DNA from 2 places in the Undibacterium sp. genome. Region 2 is predicted to be linked to the other one. Evidence: riboswitches for the same ligand, from Rfam matches in the RefSeq annotation. Region 2 holds a riboswitch; the other holds the start of a gene.

Region 1 (9,317 bases), on a different contig from region 2:
TGGGGCCCGCTTGAAATTGCGTTTTGACGTCAGCGATACAGGCATAGGCATGTCGCCAGATGCGGTGTCAAATGTCTTTGAATCTTTTGCCCAGGCTGACCGCAGCACCACCCGAAAGTATGGTGGTACAGGTCTGGGGCTGGCCATTTGCAAACAACTGGTGGCACTCTTGCATGGCGAGATAGGCGTCAGCAGCATATCTGGCCAGGGCAGCAATTTTTATTTCAGCATGCAATGCCATGCCACTGTGAGTGATCAACAAAGTGAAAAAGCCAGTTTGCTGAGCAGCGATTTGCAAGATGAACGCGTGCTTATCGTTGACCCCAGCGAAATCCTGCGCGACTTCCTGAGCCAGAATCTGGCCCGGCACGGCATCTTGTGTCGTGCCGCCGAAGATGGTGTACAGGCATTGAATTTGCTGGACCTGGCAGCCAGGGAAGGGTCGCCGCATTCGCTGGTGATCATGGATGTCGCCAGTATTGATGACAATGGTGAAGAACTGGCGCGCCGCCTGCGTAACGATCATCGCTATAGCGGTGTCCGCACCCTGGCGCTGGACCGCTATGGCTGTGCTGGAGAAAATAATCCCTCATCTGCCGACATTTGCCTTGGCAAGCCGGTGCAAATGGAAAGATTGCTGGAAGCGCTGCGTCATTTGCTGTTGACCACGGTTCATTTGCAGACTTCAACTGCTGCTATGGCTCCTGCTCCCATGCAATCAAGGTCGAACGAGGTGGCACGTCATAATGGTCAGCATGGCCTGCAAGGCGACTGGCGTGTACTTGTGGTCGAAGATAACCGCACCAATCAGATGGTGGCGGCAGGCATGCTCTCGTTGTCTGCCTGTCATTGTGAGTTTGCCGGCAATGGCAAGGAAGCAGTAGAAGCAGCGCGCCGCAATCGCTATGACCTGATACTCATGGATTGCAGCATGCCGGAAATGGATGGCTATGAAGCCACAGTGCGCATACGCAGTTATGAAGATGGTCTGGGCAGACGTACACCCATCGTCGCCATGACCGCCAATACCCAGCGTGGAGATGCTGAAAAATGCCTGGCAATTGGCATGGATGATTACCTCGCCAAACCCATCACCCTGGTCGATTTACGCCACAAACTGGAGCGCTGGCTGACACACGGCGGCGCTGCAGGGCGTGCCCTGCCTGCTGATGGACACTTGCAGGCACTGGACAGCCAGCCACTTGATCGTGTGGTCTTTGACAAGCTGCGCGATATACTCGGGCCGGGTCTGCAGCAAACTGTATCCCTGTTCCTGGAAGATACCCCCATATATCTTGAGCAGTTACACCAGGGCTTGCAGCAGGGCGATGCCGAACTGGTGCGTGCCATGGCTCACTCCATTAAAGGCAGTAGCGGCAACTTGGGAGCCAGCAATCTGTTGCAGTTTGCCAAGGAAGTCGAGCAACTGGCACTGGAGAGACATTTGTCAGAAATAGCTCCTCTGTTAAACAGCCTGCATCAAGCCTATGAAGCAGTAGCGGCTGAACTGGGAAATGAAGTTTTTCTGGAAAATCGTGAAGCGGTGACCCATAGCCGTCAGGTTGCCAAGGTGTTAGTGGTCGATGATGATCGCAGCACACGTAGTACCTTGCGCCATACCCTGCAAAGAGATGGTTTCAAAGTCGAAGAAGCTGCCGATGGATCGCAAGCACTCCTGATGTTGAAACGCATGCGGCCCGATGTCATCCTCATGGACGCCGTCATGCCTGTCATGGATGGTTTTACTGCCTGCACCCTGATACAGGAAATGCCACGCGGCCGCAGCATACCGGTGCTGATGATTACAGCACTGGAAGACAATAGCTCGGTAGAGAGAGCTTTTGCTGCTGGTGCCTGCGACTACATCCCCAAGCCCATCCATTTCGCCGTGTTGTCGCAACGTGTGCGCCGCATCATAGAAGCAAACCAGGCAGAAAAACGCATACGCCACCTGGCCTTCAATGATGTGCTGACGGGTTTGCCGAATCGTACTCAGTTTCTCGATCAACTGGGGCGCAGGTTGGCACTGGCAAAAGAGAACGGCGAATCGGTAGCCGTGCTGTTCCTGGATCTGGACAGGTTCAAGAACGTCAATGACACCCTGGGCCATGATGTTGGCGACCGCCTCCTGATCGCTGTCGCCCAACGCATACGCCGCAGCGTGCGCAATGCCGATTGCGTGGCACGCCTGGGTGGTGATGAATTTACCGTAGTACTGAGTGAGTTGGCTGACCCGGCGGCCGCCGCATCGGCTGCGCAAAATATCTGTCGTACCCTGGCCAAACCCTTCCAGATAGATAGCCACGATATTTTTGTGACTGCAAGTATCGGTATCTCGGTCTATCCGAATGACGGAATGGATGTCGGCACCCTGGTCAAGCATGCCGATACCGCCATGTACCGGGCCAAGAAAACCAATACCGACTTTCAGTTCTTTGAAGCAGCGATGGAACATTCCATCTCTGAGCGAGTGCGTCTGGAAAATGACTTGCGCCGTGCGCTGGAACGTAATGAACTGGCAGTGTTTTACCAGCCACAGGCGCGCATCGATACCGGCGAGATCATAGGCATGGAAGCACTGGTTCGCTGGTTTCATCCCAGCCGCGGTATGGTATCGCCGCTGGAATTCATTCCCATGGCAGAAGAGACAGGTCTCATCATCGCACTGGGTGAGTGGGTCTTGCGCACAGCTTGCGCGCAAATGCGCAACTGGATGGATAAAGGCTTAGGGCATTTGCGGGTCGCGGTGAATTTATCGGTCAGTCAGTTGCTTGAAAAGGATTTCGCCAGCACGGTAGAGCAAGTGTTGATCGACACAGGTTTGCCAGCCAAATTGCTGGAGTTGGAAATTACCGAAAGCACTTTGATGGAGCATGCGCAAGATACCCTGGCAGTACTGGACCGATTGCGCAGCCTGGGTGTCAGACTGACCATTGATGATTTCGGTACTGGCTATTCATCGCTGTCTTACCTCAAGCGCTTTCCTGTCGACATCATCAAGATAGACCGCTCTTTCGTGCGCGATATTCCCGGCGATGTCGACGATGCTGCCATCGTCACTGGTATCATTGCGCTGGCCCATAGTTTGCGTCTGGAAGTGGTGGCCGAAGGTGTGGAAACCCGCGAGCAACTGGATTTCCTGCGCACGCAGTCTTGCGACATCCTGCAAGGTTTTTATTTAAGCAAGCCGATACCAGCACAACAGTTGGAAGATGAAATATTGAGCCAGGTCGGCAGCGTATTTCTGGATCAACAGGGAAAATAAAAAGATGGGCTATTGCGTCCGCGCAGTAGCACCAGTACGAGAGACCAAGACAGATCAATGAGGGCTTGCATGCTGCAGCTTCACACTTTCAGATGGAAAAACAGCCTGGTGCAGGGATTGCTTAGCATCAGTTTTCTGGGTATGAATGCGTCTGTCTATGCGCAAGCAAAAACTGATTTTTCTGAGATTAAATCGATACATACATTGTCCGATAGCGACAACACGGCAGCACTGAAAAAATTACAGGAATACAAGGAGAAATTAGGCAAGGATGCCGACTATGTGCTGCGCGCAGAAGTCTTGAAAACTCTGATAGGCATCTTGTATGACGCAGGAAAAATCAAGGAGGCTGATGCTGCTAATGCAGAGTTGCTGCAACTGGCAAAATCCCGCAATGATAATGACATGATCAGCCTGGCCCTGATAGGTGAGGCTTTTCAATTGATGGATCAGGGCAAGTTTGCCATGGCTCTGGTCAAGCTGAATGACATACAGCAGAGCTTGCGCGATACCAAAAATGCTGAAGTTATCATGCGTTTGAATATCGCTTTTGGCATGGTGCAAATGGCGATAGGCAATTTTGATAAGTCACTCTCGTATTTTCTCGAAGCCCTGAAGCAGACAGACCAGATACCACGTCGCCAGGTGCAGGCCAAGCTGTACCGCATGGAGTCCATCGCCAGGCTGTACCTGCATATGCATAATGCGGAAAAGGCACTGGAAACTACCAATGATGCATTGGCGATGCAACCCAAAACAGAATCGCCCAAAATTATTTCATCACTGCAAATGACGCGCGGTCTGGCCCTGATTGATCTCGGGCGGCATGACGAAGCTTTTGAAGCCTACAAAATCGTATTGCAAATTGCCAATGAGGCTGGCATGCCAGCGTTGGCAGCAACGGCTCTGGGCAATATATCTGACTATTACCTGAACGTGCGCAAATTTGCCGAGGCGGAGCGCGCAGCCCGGTTTTCTCTGGAAAAAGCCCTGTCTGTACAAGATCCTTTTTCCATCGCTATTGCCAAAGCAAACATTGGTTTCGCTCTGGCCGGCCAAAAGAAGTTTTCTCAGGGGATAGAATACATCAATGAGGCCAAGAAATTTTTCATGGAAACTGGCTCCAAGTCGGATGTAGAAAGTTTGCTCAGTGAAATCGGCAATATGTTTGAAGCTGCCGATATGCACAAGGAAGCTCTGGCGATAGTACGCGAACAGCAAAAACTCAGCGATGAATTATTCAGGTCCGACCGGGCCAGGGCAGTGGCTACCTTGCAGGAGCAATTCAATGCGGAACAAAGAAAAAAACAGATTGAATTGCTGGCTCGTGAAAATCAATTGAAAGATGCAGAGATAGAAAACCGTCAGTTACAGCAAGTCATACTCATGCTGGCAGGTGTGTTGATGGTGATGGTCGGTGCGGTGATTTTCTTCCTTTATCAGCGGGTGCGCAGGACCAATGAAAAACTGCGTGAAGCGAATGAGCAACTTGAATTTCATGCCGTGCGTGACCCTCTTACAGGCTTGTACAACCGTCGTTCTTTTGTCGATATGATGAAAGGAAGGATCATCTTGCCGGAGGGAGAGCGACGCGAAGATGCGCTCGAAAACCCGGATTGCCTGATACTCATGGATATCGATCATTTTAAGAATATCAACGATAACCATGGCCATGCTGCAGGGGACGCCGTGCTGGTTGAGGTGGCGCGTCGTCTACGTAGTACGGTGCGCGACAGTGACATGGTCTTGCGTTGGGGCGGAGAAGAATTTCTGATTTATTCACCGCGCACCAACCCTGCTCAGTTGAAAAACCTGGTGGACCGTATCCTGCGTAGCATAGGCGAAGAAAGCATGGAGGTAGATGGCATGCTGGTGCCAGTCACGCTGACTGCAGGTTTCATCAGTCTGCCATTTTCTGGACTGCCAGAAGCTGTTTGTAACTGGGAAAAAGCCTTGCAAATTGCCGACATGGCGCTGTACCTGGGCAAGGTCAATGGCCGCAACCGTGCCTATGGTGTCAGCAAATTATTGATTGCTTATGAAGAAGCCTTGCCCGTACTCGATCATGATTTATCTGCCGCTATCAAGGCAGGTATGGTGGAGTTGGCAGAAGTGCATGGACCGGTCCGGCAAGCCGACAACCCTCAACCTGCTTCGCAGGGCACGCAAGATGCTGACTTGACCAGCATCATCAAATAAATCACCTGAGTTTAAAAAAGTCGTATAATCTGGCGTCGTCGCGGTTCTGGATTCACTTTCAGAACCCGAAGAAAAATGCTAGGGGTCCTGCCATCAATCTTGTTGGCGGGTGAGAAATACCCTCGAACCTGATCTGGATAATGCCAGCGAAGGGAAGCTGCCGAAGTTTGTGCCGCCCGTATTATGTTTGATCTATGCGCGCACCTTTTTTGGAAACTCCTTTGCTGGCTCCATGCCAACAAAGCAAAGGAGCCAAAATGAACGCCAACCCGCAATTCTTGTCCGCTACCGCCACGGTAGACGAGGCAGCCATACAGCCACTGCCGAACTCACGTAAAACCTATATACAGGGCAGCCGCCCCGATATTCGCGTACCCATGCGCGAAATCAGCCAGTCGGATACACCAGCCATGTTCGGCTCGGAAAAAAATCCGCCTATCTATGTCTACGATACCTCCGGCCCTTACACCGATCCCGATGTAAAAATCGATATCCGCTCTGGCCTGGCATCTGTACGCGGCGCCTGGATAGCCGAGCGCAATGACACCGAAGAACTGGCTGGCCCTACTTCAGAATACGGTATTGCCCGCCTGCATGACCCCAAACTGGCTGAGCTGCGTTTCAACCTCAAACGCCTGCCACGCCGTGCACTGGCAGGCAAGAATGTCTCGCAGATGCACTATGCACGCCAGGGCATCATCACGCCGGAAATGGAATTTGTTTCCATCCGTGAAAACCTGCGCAGAAAAGAATATCTGGAAAACCTGAAAGCTTCCGGCCCCATGGGCAACAAGCTGGCAGAAGTCATGGGCCGCCAGCATCCAGGCCAATCTTTTGGCGCCTCCATTCCAGCAGAAATAACGCCAGAATTTGTGCGTTCAGAAATCGCCCGTGGCCGCGCGATTATTCCTGCTAACATCAATCATCCAGAGATAGAGCCCATGATCATAGGCCGTAATTTCCTGGTCAAGATCAATGCCAATATCGGTAATTCAGCAGTTACCTCTTCCATCGGCGAAGAAGTCGAAAAAATGACCTGGGCAATACGCTGGGGTGGTGACAATGTTATGGACCTGTCCACAGGAAAACACATACACGAAACCCGCGAATGGATCATTCGTAATTCACCCGTACCTATCGGCACCGTGCCCATCTATCAGGCACTGGAAAAAGTGAATGGCAAGGCAGAGGACCTGACCTGGGAAATTTTCCGTGACACGCTCATCGAACAGGCAGAGCAGGGCGTCGATTACTTCACCATCCATGCTGGTGTGCGCCTGCAGTATGTGCCAATGACGGCCAAACGCCTGACCGGCATTGTGTCACGTGGTGGTTCCATCATGGCCAAATGGTGTCTGGCTCATCATAAAGAAAGCTTTTTGTACGAGCATTTCGAAGATATCTGCGAAATCATGAAAGCCTATGACGTGTCTTTCAGCCTCGGTGATGGCCTGCGCCCTGGTTCCATCTATGACGCCAATGATGAAGCACAGTTAGGTGAATTGAAAACCCTGGGGGAATTGACCCAGATCGCCTGGAAGCATGATGTGCAAGTCATGATAGAAGGCCCTGGTCATGTGCCCATGCACCTGATCAAAGAAAACATGGACCTGCAACTGGAGCAATGCCATGAGGCACCGTTCTATACGCTGGGCCCATTGACGACTGACATCGCTCCAGGCTACGACCACATCACGTCCGGCATAGGTGCCGCACAAATAGGCTGGTATGGAACGGCCATGCTGTGCTATGTGACACCGAAAGAGCATCTGGGTTTGCCGAACAAGGTCGATGTCAAGGATGGCATCATCACTTACAAAATCGCTGCTCATGCCGCCGACCTGGCAAAAGGCCATCCCGGTGCGCAGATCCGTGACAATGCCCTGTCCAAGGCACGTTTTGAATTCCGCTGGGAAGACCAGTTCAACATCGGCCTCGACCCCGACAAGGCACGCGAATTCCATGATGAAACTTTGCCCAAGGATTCTGCCAAGGTTGCCCATTTCTGCTCCATGTGCGGACCACATTTCTGCTCCATGAAAATCACGCAGGAAGTACGCGACTATGCGAATGCACAAGGCATCAGCGAGATTCAGGCGTTGAAACAGGGCATGGAAGTCAAGGCCGTTGAATTCATCAAATCCGGTGCAGAAATCTACAAGAAGCAATAGTCATGGTGGAGATACAGCTTAATGGAGAGGTGCGGCAACTGAGCAGTGCGCTGCTGGCAGATTTGATTGCAGAACTGAATCTGTCGCAGCAGACGATTGCGGTGGCGGTGAACCGGCAGATTATTCCACGGTCGCATTGGGAAGAGCATCAATTGCAAGGCGATGACAAGGTGGATGTTGTACGTGCTATAGGTGGTGGTTGAGGTTTAAGCTCCTTCCCCTTGAAGGGGAAGGAGTCAAACAGCCAAATGGCTTCCAAAATTTTGGAGAAAAAACATGAACACAGAAAACAACCCAGGCTTAACAATAGCCGGAAAAACCTACCGCTCCCGCCTTTTGGTCGGCAGCGGCAAATACAAAGACCTCGAACAAACCCGCCTGGCAACAGAAGCCAGTGGTGCCGAGATCATCACGGTGGCAATACGCCGCGTGAACATAGGGCAAGACCCGAATGCACCCAGCTTGCTGGATGTAGTGCCACCCAGCAAGTACACCATACTGCCCAACTCTGCCGGTTGCTACAATGCTGAAGATGCGGTCTATACCCTGCAACTGGGGCGTGAATTATTGGGTGGCCACAAACTGTGCAAGCTGGAAGTGTTGGGCGATGAGAAAACCCTGTTCCCGAATATGCCCGAGACCCTGAAGGCCGCCAACACCCTGGTACAGGATGGTTTTGATGTCATGGTGTATTGCAGCGATGACCCTATACAGGCACGCATGCTGGAAGACATAGGCTGCGTTGCCATCATGCCGCTGGCTTCGTTGATAGGTTCTGGCATGGGTATTTTGAATCCATGGAATCTGTCGCTGATTATCGAGCAAGCCAAAGTGCCGGTGCTGGTGGATGCCGGTGTTGGTACAGCATCCGACGCCGCCATTGCGATGGAACTGGGTTGCGATGGCGTGTTGATGAATACCGCAATCGCTGGTGCCAAAGACCCTGTACGCATGGCACGTGCCATGGGCCTGGCGGTAGAGGCGGGACGAGAAGCTTTTCTGGCAGGCCGCATGCCGCGCAAGTTTGCAGCGTCGCCGTCTTCCCCCATGGCAGGCCGCATTGTTTGATGAAGACGATGACGCGACCCTGCGTGCTGGTATTTGCCGGGCATGATCCTAGTGGCGGGGCTGGCATACAGGCCGATATAGAAGCCATCGCCGCGCAGGGCGCGCATGCCTTGCCGGTGATTACGGCATTGACGGTGCAGGATAACGACCATGCCTATGCCGTGCATGCAGTCGATGTACAAATCATTTTGCAGCAAGCCATGACCCTGGTGGCCAAGATGCCGGTCAAGGTCATCAAGCTGGGTATCGTCGCGCACAAGAAAAATGCCACGGCGATAGCCAGCTTCATTCAAAAGATGAAGCAGCAACATGCAGATCTGCAAGTCATTGTTGACCCGGTATTGGGCAGTGGTCATGGTGACAGTTTGTCGCTGGATGATGCGGTGCAAGCCATTGAGCCTCTGTTGAAAATAGCCACCCTGATCACCCCCAATTTGCCTGAATTAAAGCGACTCTCACCACAAGTAGACGATATGCAAGCGCAAGTCGCTAGCCTGTTGCAAAACACAGGCGCAGATGTCTTGCTGAAAGGTGGCCATGCAACAGAGGCACAGGTAAAAAACATCTGGTTCCAGCATGGGCAATGGCAGACTGCACAAGAGTGGCTGTGGCCG
Region 2 (9,317 bases):
AGGCCGTTGATGACCATCAATGACACGCATATGGTGTCAGACTCCATACGGCTGTGTGGTGGCAAAAACGTATTTGGCCAACTCAAAGACCTAAGTTCAACCATCACAAATGAGGCTGTATTGGCTGCCAACCCAGACGTCATCCTCAGCAGTGGTGAGAATATCGACAGCATGGCAGACTGGAAGCAATACCCCATCCTGACGGCAGTAAAGAAAAACAATTTCTATGCAGTCAAGGGGGACTGGCTTAATCGCGCCGGGCCACGCATACTCGATGGTACCGAAGCACTTTGCAAGCATCTGGTCACAGCAAGAAGCAAATAGGCGCTGGCAGCAAAGAATTACTTTTCAAGCGATAATGTTTGCCTTGCTTGCTGCCGCAAGCCTTACTGATTGCTTCTCATGCGCCAAGGTATTTTGTTTGCTGGCTCCGCGTATTTTCTCTGGGGCTTGTTCCCCATCTATTTCAAGACCCTGCACGACATACCGGCACTGGAAATTCTGCTAAACCGCATGCTGTGGTCACTGCTTTTTCTGGTTGGCGTACTGACCTGGCGCAAGCAATGGGCCTGGGTCAGTACCGCATTCAGGCAACCAAAACTGATAGGCGGCTTTGCACTTAGCGCCGTACTTTTATCCGCCAACTGGTTTGTGTATATCTGGGCAGTCAATCATGGTCACATCGTTGATGCCAGTCTCGGTTATTTCATCACACCTCTCGTCAATATCCTCATAGGCTCAGTCTTGTTGCGGGAGAAACTGCGCCCTGGTCAATGGCTGTCGGTAGCATTAGCTGCAGTAGGCGTCGCCTGGTTGACAATACAGACTGGTCACCTGCCATGGATAGGCCTGGTGCTGGCTACGACCTTTGGCACTTATGGCTTGCTGCGCAAGACCTCGGCCCTGGGTGCACTGGAAGGCTTGTCACTGGAAACCGCCCTGCTCTTTCCGTTTGCCTTTGGCTGGCTATGCTGGATGACTTTTCATGGACAAAACAGCTTTGCCTCCAGCAGTATAGACATCAAGATGCTGTTGCTCATCAGCGGCCCAATTACCGCCATCCCCTTGTTATTGTTTGCTGCTGGTGCCCGCCGCATACCGATGACGACCCTGGGATTATTGCAATACATTTCACCACTGGTGCAGTTATTGCTGGGTGTCTGGCTATATCACGAGCCCTTCGACATCAACAAGCTGGCCGGTTTTATCGCCATCTGGGCAGCGCTGGTCGTCTATTCGGCGGAAGGTTTATGGCGCAATTTCCGCACTGTCAAAATTGGAGCAAAGCAAGGCAGTTAAGCGCCAATTGCTCCAAAAAGGCCATGTAAATGGATTCGTGTTAAACTGCCGCCTACGCTAGGGGTCCTGGAAATAATATTTCCGGGTGAGAGAGTCCCTTCTACCTGATCTGGATAATGCCAGCGAAGGGAAGCGCAAAGTCCCGGCTCTTCTTGCTTCTTTGTTTGCTCCCGCGCTGTCACCCACAACGCATTAAGAGCAAACAATGTCCAACCTTACTGTATTACGCCCCACCGTCATCGCACTCTCCATCGCCCAGGCTTTCCTGTTGCTCTCATCTGCCCATGCCCAGAGCACAGCTGGCAATGATAAATCACTGCCAGAAGTGACAATCACAAGCAGCAAAAGCAATGAAGCCAAAGTAGAACGCAGTAAGGTCACTGGTTTCATTGATGCAGCGCTACTGGATACGCCAAACTCAGTCAATGCCTTCAACACAGCTCAGATGCAGGACCTGCGCATACGCCAGACCACTGATGCGATGAAATATGACGCCAGTGTCAATGACGCCTATAACGCCATCGGTTATGCCGAGCAATTCTCGATACGCGGCTTTGCCCTCGATAACTCCAGCAGCTACCGCAAGGATGGTTTTGCCATTCCTGGTGATGCCTCTATTCCTTTGGAAAACAAGGAACGTATAGAAATCCTCAAGGGTATCGCAGGTTTCCAGGCTGGCTTCGGCACGCCGGGCGGTATCATCAATTATGTGACCAAACGCCCTGCCAGCTATGCGGTTCGTTCAGCCACTTTTGAAATCAGTGAGCGCGGTACCGTGTATGGCGCAGCGGACATCAGTGATAATTCCAACGACAAGCAGTTTGGTTTCCGCATCAATGCAGCGGGTGAACGTCTGCGCTCTTACGTCAAAGGTGCGGATGGTCAGCGCCAGTTCGTCTCTGCAGCATTTGACTGGCACATCACACCGCAAGCCCTGCTGCAATTCGATGCTGACTATCAGCATAAATCGCAATTGTCTGTACCTGGCTTTCAATTATTCAATGGTACGGATTTGCCACGCGGCGTTCCTGCTGACTTGATGCTGAATTCACAGCCTTGGGCCAGGCCTGTAGATACCCGCAACAGCAATCTGGGGCTGCGTTATGAGTACCTGATCAATGCTGACTGGCGTGCCAGTGTCGCTGTCAACAAGCATGAATTCAAACGTGATGACTACACTGCCTTCCCTTACGGATGTGGTGCAGCCAATCTGTACCCTGGCTATTGCGCGAATGGCGACTATGACGTGTATGACTACCAAAGCGTAAATGAATCCAAATCACTTTGGGGCACTCAAGCCCTGCTGAATGGTAAATTCAATGCGGGTGGCATGCAGCACGAACTGGCACTTGGTCTCAGTAATTCGCAGCGCAAGGATTATTTTGGTGACTACATCTATGACTATGCAGGCAGCAGCAATTTGTTCCACCCTGTCAGCGTCACGCCATCGGCAAATAAAACCGGCCCGGCTTTCTTGCGCCGCACAGACAAGGAATGGTCTGCATTTGTACAAGACATTATCAGTCTGCAAGATGACTTTAAATTGCATCTGGGTCTGCGCCATTTGAATATCTCGCGCACTCAGTTTGATAACCCTGGCTATGACCAGAACAAGCTACTGTCAACGGCAGCGCTGGTATTCAAACCGACGCTGCAAGTGTCGGTCTACGGCAGTTTTGCGCAAGGTCTGGAACATGGTGGCATCGCCCCTTTTGGCACCAGCAATGAAAACAAAATGCTGAACCCAGGCAAATCCACGCAAATTGAATTTGGTGTGAAAGCTGACGTACTGCGCGACCTGAGCCTGTCTGCAGCCATCTTCCGCATCAAGAAGCCGCTGGAATATACCAATAGCAGCAATACCTATGTCAGCAATGGCGAAGCACTGCACACAGGCCTGGAACTCTCTGCACAGGGCAAACTGACATCACAGTTGAATCTAGGTGCCAGCCTGACTGCGCTGGATGCTAAACAGCAAAACACCGGCTTCAGCAGTCTCGACGACAAGCGTGTCATGAATGTGCCACGCTTCAAATCCACTATTTATGCTGATTATGCAGTAGCAGAATTCAAGGGCTTGAATGTGAATGCAAGCTGGCAATATGCCAGCAGCAAGGCTTTCAGCCCGGACAATAGTGTTACTGTGCCAGGTTACCATCTCATGAATCTGGGTGCGCGCTATACCACGCAAATTGGTAATACAGCTACCACCCTACGCTTCAATATCGATAATGCGCTGGACAAGTTTTACTGGCGTGATGTAACGCAATCACTGGGTGGTTATCTATTCCCTGGTGCGCCACGCACATACAAAGTGTCGGCACAATTCGATTTCTGATACAGCATGCCCTGTTCAAAAAGCGATGTCAGATTTATTTAGCATCGCTTTTTTATTGCCCGTGGTACTAATATTCAATACCTTGTAGACAACGCGTTGCATGGCATCCAGACTATGTCATTCTTAGCTCGCATTCAAGCAAACCTATGGGTCGTGACATGTGGAACATCTTCAAGTATATTTTTGTGATCGCAGGCAGCCTGCTTGCCAGTCTTGCAGGTGCGGAAGAGGTATTGAAATGCCGAGCCAACTTCCCAGATTTTGGGAATGGCAAACGTCAGTTTGACATACAGATAGATAAACTGGCTGACGGTAAACTCACAGGGAAAATTGATGGCAAGCCCGCCAATCAGGATATCAAGATAAAAGAGTACCCGATATCACCTGTACTGGACTATGAAACAGATCCGTATTTAGCCGCCTTTGGCAAGCTCAATGAAGCAGAAATAGCCCTCATTCATATCCATAAATTGCAGCAGGATACATATGCAGGAAAAAGACCGCTCGTTTCATTTCATTTAAAGGAAGTGGTCAAGGTTCACTATTACGATATGGTGGGCGGAGCGGGCAGTAAAGCCAACAAATTTGGCGGCACGGTAATTTTCGAAGCCTATAACAAGTCTGGAAAACTCCTGGGCCGCGTATTCAGGTCCATCATGGTCACTGATTGCATTTGATTGTATCAATCCTTGCCTTGCACAATTGCGAGGGCAAGGATAGCTGAGCAAGACACAGCAAAATTACACATTTGCCCGAACCAAAAAATCCACACCTATCTCACGCCAGGCTTCAATTTCTTTTTGCAACCAGTAGGCCACTGTAGGATGAACACTGACCCAGTCACGTTTCATTTCCAGCTCAACCCTACCCTTCATTTTCAAACGCACATCTTCAAAATCAATTTCTGCACGTGAATGCATAAGCATCACCGCCAGGCGCAGGGCCAGCACTGCCTTGGCAAAATCCTGGTCAGCCAAGCCATCACCCACCTTGCGCAGATTACCTTTCTGACTAAGGATGAGCTTGCTCATCACTCTTTGCTCACGTGTGGTAAAGCCCGCCATGTCGGCATTTTCTATCATGTAAGCACCATGCTTGTGATAACCGGTATGCGAAATCACCATTCCCACTTCATGCAGGATGGCACTCCATTGCAATAAGTGCACATAAGTATCACCAGCCGGTCTTAATTGCAGATACAGCGACCTCACCATATCAGCCACCCGGTTTGCGCGAGACATATCAGTACGGAACAGATTGGCGAAAGACTGTACAGCAACCTCACGGCGATCGCGCTTTGTTGCACGCAAATACAAATCCCACATCACGCCCATGCGCAAACCAGCCTCGATCGGCAGCAAGACTGTGATATTGAACTCGGTCATGAGACCTATGAGTATGGCCAGGCCGCCTACTACCATGGCGACGCGCTCAGGTTTGATGCCGCTGAGCTCCAGCTGATCCAGCTGTCCGCATTGCACACAATATTGTTTGAGTGCATTCAGGCTCTTCAAGGTCAAAGTGCCGTCACCCAGGCCACCTTTGCTGATGGCATCAGAAATCGCCCGCATCGTGCCTGATGAACCATAAGCCTTGCGCCAATGTTGCGGCTGATAAGGCGGCGCGGCGTCTTCAAACATCGAACGCGCAGACAAGATGGCTGCCTCAAACGCGGCATCAGTCAGACGCCCATCGGGGAAGAAACTGGTGCTATGCTTGACCGTTCCTATACTAAAGGATTCCACCCGCAGGATTTGATGCCCCTGGCCGAGTATCACCTCGGTTGAACCGCCGCCGATATCAAGGACAAGGCGACGCTCTCCAGGTACGGCAACCGCATTCGATACCCCTATATAAATCAGGCGGCCTTCTTCTTCACCTGAAATTACTTCGATGGGGCAGCCTATGGCGGCCTCCGCCAGCGGCAATAATTGCGCGGCATTCTTGGCGATGCGTATGGTATTGGTGGCGACAACGCGCAGATTTTCTACCGGGTAGGCATTCAGGATTTCGCGAAAACGTGCCAGGCAATTAATCGCTTTTTGCATGGCATCTGGTGTCAGATTGCCATCCTTGTCCAGGCCAGCTGCCAGGCGTATGGGGTCGCGCGCGCTTTTGATGACTTTGATGACGTCACCTTCATGCCGCGCAATGTGCATGCGAAAACTGTTGGAACCCAGATCAACGGCGGCCAGCATGCTTTTTATCCTTTACTAATGATGAGTGAAGCGATCAAAAAAACGCCTGGAAAAACCAGATGCTTTACAGATTAAGCATAAATGATATTAATCATTTTTTATGACCTAACAGTGACCTTGATGAGCTACGGTGGCAAGTGCGCCACAAATGCTCACAACTGTACAAAAAATCTTCTCTGCATGGCTTCCAGTCCAGTCGTTTTCAATACCTCGGCCAGGCGCTCTGCCGGTCGCTTGGCTGACAAGCCTTTGTATTCTGCCACGATCAATTCGTTTTTCATCGAATGTTCCCATCCTACCAGTTCTGTGACCCTGACCTGATATCCATGTGCTTCCAGTTGCAGGCAACGCAGCACATTGGTGATCTGGCTACCGAATTCGCGCGTATGGATGGGGTGACGCCACATTTCTGACAAGGGGTTATTCTTTACTGCGTCACCCTTGGACTTGCGCAGCTCTGCCGCCACTTCTGCCTGGCAACAAGGCACCAGCACCATGAACTGCGCTTTTTTCTTGAGAGCGAACTGTATCGCATCATCCGTCGCCGTATCACAGGCGTGCAAAGCGGTGACAATATCGATTTTTTCTGGCAAGGCAGATGAAGTAATCGAATCAGCAACAGACAAATTCAAAAAAGACATTCCCGGAAAATCCAGGCGCTGTGCCAGCTCTGTGGAACGCTGCACCAGCTCATCCCGCGTTTCTATGCCATAAATCCTGGCCTTGCTTTGGGCCTGCTCTGACTTGAAGAACAAGTCATACAGGATGAAGCCCAGATAAGACTTGCCCGCACCATGATCTACCAGACTGATATCAGCATGGTCTTGCTGCAATTTCTGCAATAGCGGTTCTATGAACTGATAGAGATGATAAACCTGCTTGAGCTTGCGGCGGCTATCCTGGTTCATCTTGCCATCCCGCGTCAGGATGTGCAACTCCTTGAGCAACTCCAGCGACTGGCCAGGACGTATCTCGTGTTTTTCCTGCACTTCAGGCGCAGCCTGCTTGTTTGCACTGCCAGATTTTTTTTTCATGGTAATAAGCTCACTCAAAGGACAAGGCCATGATAGTCCCACGATCAGTAATATGGCAGGGGACCACGACACAGCTCTGGCATTGTCTTGGCATTACATATTATGGGGGAACATGCCATCAGCCGTGATGCAAAAACAAAAAAGGACTCAGGTTTGACACCTGAGTCCTTTGTTTTGGTAGGCCGTGCGGGATTCGAACCTGCGACCAACGGATTAAAATTCCGCTGCTCTACCAGCTGAGCTAACGACCCAAAACTGCTACATACTGCTAAAAAATTTAAAGACTTAGTAAAGTGACCTAAGTCTTTGGTATTCGTGGTAGGCCGTGCGGGATTCGAACCTGCGACCAACGGATTAAAAGTCCGCTGCTCTACCAGCTGAGCTAACGACCCGAAGACAAAGATTATAGGGGGTTTCGGGGTCGCTGTCAACGCTGCTGCCAGATTAAGAGGTAAGCTGCCCTATTTCAATGCAGCCAGACGGTTCTTTGCTGCCTGTGCAGCTTCGGTGTCAGGGTATTTTGCCAGCACGCTTTCCAGGACTTTTTTGGCGGCCGCCTTCTCTTTCAACTCTATATGGCAGGAAGCGATATTCAACAAGGCATCAGGCGCCTTGGGATGATCAGGGTAGTTCTTCACTACTTGCTGCATATTCAAAATGGTATTGCGGAAATCACGTTGCGCAAAATAAGAGAAGCCCAGCCAGTATTGCGCAGAACCGGCAAATGCCGATTGTGGATTATTCATCAAAAAACTGGAAAAAGCTGGTGTTGCAGCCTTATAGTCACCCGCCTTAAACAAGGCCATGGCAGCGTCGTAGGACCGTTGCTCGCTGACATCCACTGTCGCCTCCTGCCCATCCACTGTCATGCGCTTGGGCTCAACCTTGCGGACACGGTTATCAAGATCGACATAAAAATCTTGCTGACGCTTTTGGGTATTCGCCAGGTCGTTGGATAGGACCTCTATCTGACCACGCAATTTGGCAATTTCTGAACGCAGCAATTCATTTTCATTCGCCAGTTCCAAAGCGGTGCTTTTATCTGCCTTGCTTTCAAGCTTGGCATCGAGTCTGGCATTCACGGCATCCACTTTTGCCCGCAGGTCCAGGATGGCTTTACGTGCTTCATCATCATCAAAAATACCGGCAGATGCCGCAGATGGCAAAATTGCGCAGGATAGTGCCGCAGCGAGAAAGGTAGTGCGTAAAGAATTGAGTTTCATGGCAATCTGAAAAAATGGATACGCGCTGCACTTCTGGAAAAGAAACACAGCGCCAAATGCAAAGAAAGCCTCAACAGAGGCTTTCAAACACAAAATTACTTGTACAGAATATCGGAACGACGGTTTTCTGCCCAGGAAGCTTCATCACTACCTGTTGCCTTTGGTTTTTCCTTACCCAAAGAGACAGCTTCGATTTGTGCATCGGACACACCCAGCAGTGTCAAAGATTTGCGTACTGCTTCAGCACGCTTTTGACCCAGTGCCAGATTGTATTCGCGGCCACCACGTTCATCGGTATTACCCTGGATCAGGATATTGCGGTTTTTGTTCGCAACCAAATATTTGGCATGCGCTTCTACCACTGGCTTGAATTCATCTTTGACTGCGTAGCTGTCATAGTCGAAGTAGATGCTACGTTTTGCCAAGGCGCCTTGTGTCAATGGATCGACTACGGCAGTCACTTGCTTGACTGTGTTAGTGTCAGTTTGTGTAGTTGTACCCTTGTTAGTGGAATTATCTTCGATTTTCTTGTCTTCCAGAGGCACTTTGGAAGCACAGGCTGTCATCAAAACAACGCTGGAAATCAACATTGCGAGTGTTTTGGATTGGGATGTAAAACGCATTTTCTCTCCTGATTAAAATAGCTAAACAAATAGTCAAATACTGCTTATTTCATGAAGGGACCCCAGGTGGGCTCCCGAATATCTCCGGCCTGGACCGTCAATTTTTGCTTCACCTTGCCATCAATAGACACTACCGCGAGCGAGCCGCGGCGGCCTGACTCGGTTGCATACATAATGTAACGTCCATTTGGTGAAAAGCTCGGTGACTCGTCCTTGGTAGTGTCAGACAGCCTTAATTCCTGGCCGCTGGCTAAATCCAGTACATATAACTGGAATTTACCGTCGCGACGTGAAATATAAGCCAAAGTCTTACCGTCGGGGGATATTCTTGGAGTGATATTGTAGGTGCCGCCAAAAGTAACACGCTTGGCCTCGCCCCCACCTGCACTCATTTTATAGATTTGCGGGTTGCCACCGCGGTCGCTGAGGAAATAAATCGACTGGCCATCAGCAGCAAATTGTGGTTCAGTATCGATAGCAGAACTGGAAGTCAGTTTTTGCAGATTGCCGCCATTGGCATTCACCGTAAAAATCTGGGTCTGGCCATCGCGCGACAATGCCACGGCCAGCTTGCTGCCATCTGGCGACCATGCTGGTGCGGA

What was found. A riboswitch is a leader RNA that binds a small molecule or an ion and turns the genes downstream of it on or off. The one in region 2 is predicted to bind thiamine pyrophosphate.
Region 1: another riboswitch for thiamine pyrophosphate. It lies ahead of thiC (phosphomethylpyrimidine synthase ThiC); the one in region 2 lies ahead of Q8K39_RS19225 (TonB-dependent siderophore receptor).

The regions. Positions count from the first base shown of each region.
Region 1 covers NZ_JAUXQE010000027.1:12,204-21,520, reverse strand. Annotated here, with positions in the region: gene Q8K39_RS14105 (EAL domain-containing protein) at 1-3,265, shown strand, start outside; gene Q8K39_RS14100 (diguanylate cyclase) at 3,335-5,464, shown strand; TPP riboswitch at 5,535-5,636, shown strand; gene thiC (phosphomethylpyrimidine synthase ThiC) at 5,722-7,635, shown strand; gene thiS (sulfur carrier protein ThiS) at 7,638-7,838, shown strand; gene Q8K39_RS14085 (thiazole synthase) at 7,912-8,703, shown strand; gene Q8K39_RS14080 (hydroxymethylpyrimidine/phosphomethylpyrimidine kinase) at 8,703-9,317, shown strand, end outside.
Region 2 covers NZ_JAUXQE010000036.1:162,707-172,023, reverse strand. Annotated here, with positions in the region: gene Q8K39_RS19235 (cobalamin-binding protein) at 1-324, shown strand, start outside; gene rarD (EamA family transporter RarD) at 403-1,299, shown strand; TPP riboswitch at 1,349-1,447, shown strand; gene Q8K39_RS19225 (TonB-dependent siderophore receptor) at 1,505-3,637, shown strand; gene Q8K39_RS19220 (hypothetical protein) at 3,784-4,314, shown strand; gene Q8K39_RS19215 (Ppx/GppA phosphatase family protein) at 4,378-5,835, opposite strand; gene Q8K39_RS19210 (SAM-dependent methyltransferase) at 5,988-6,869, opposite strand; tRNA gene Q8K39_RS19205 (tRNA-Lys) at 7,045-7,120, opposite strand; tRNA gene Q8K39_RS19200 (tRNA-Lys) at 7,186-7,261, opposite strand; gene ybgF (tol-pal system protein YbgF) at 7,331-8,092, opposite strand; gene pal (peptidoglycan-associated lipoprotein Pal) at 8,188-8,715, opposite strand; gene tolB (Tol-Pal system beta propeller repeat protein TolB) at 8,760-9,317, opposite strand, start outside.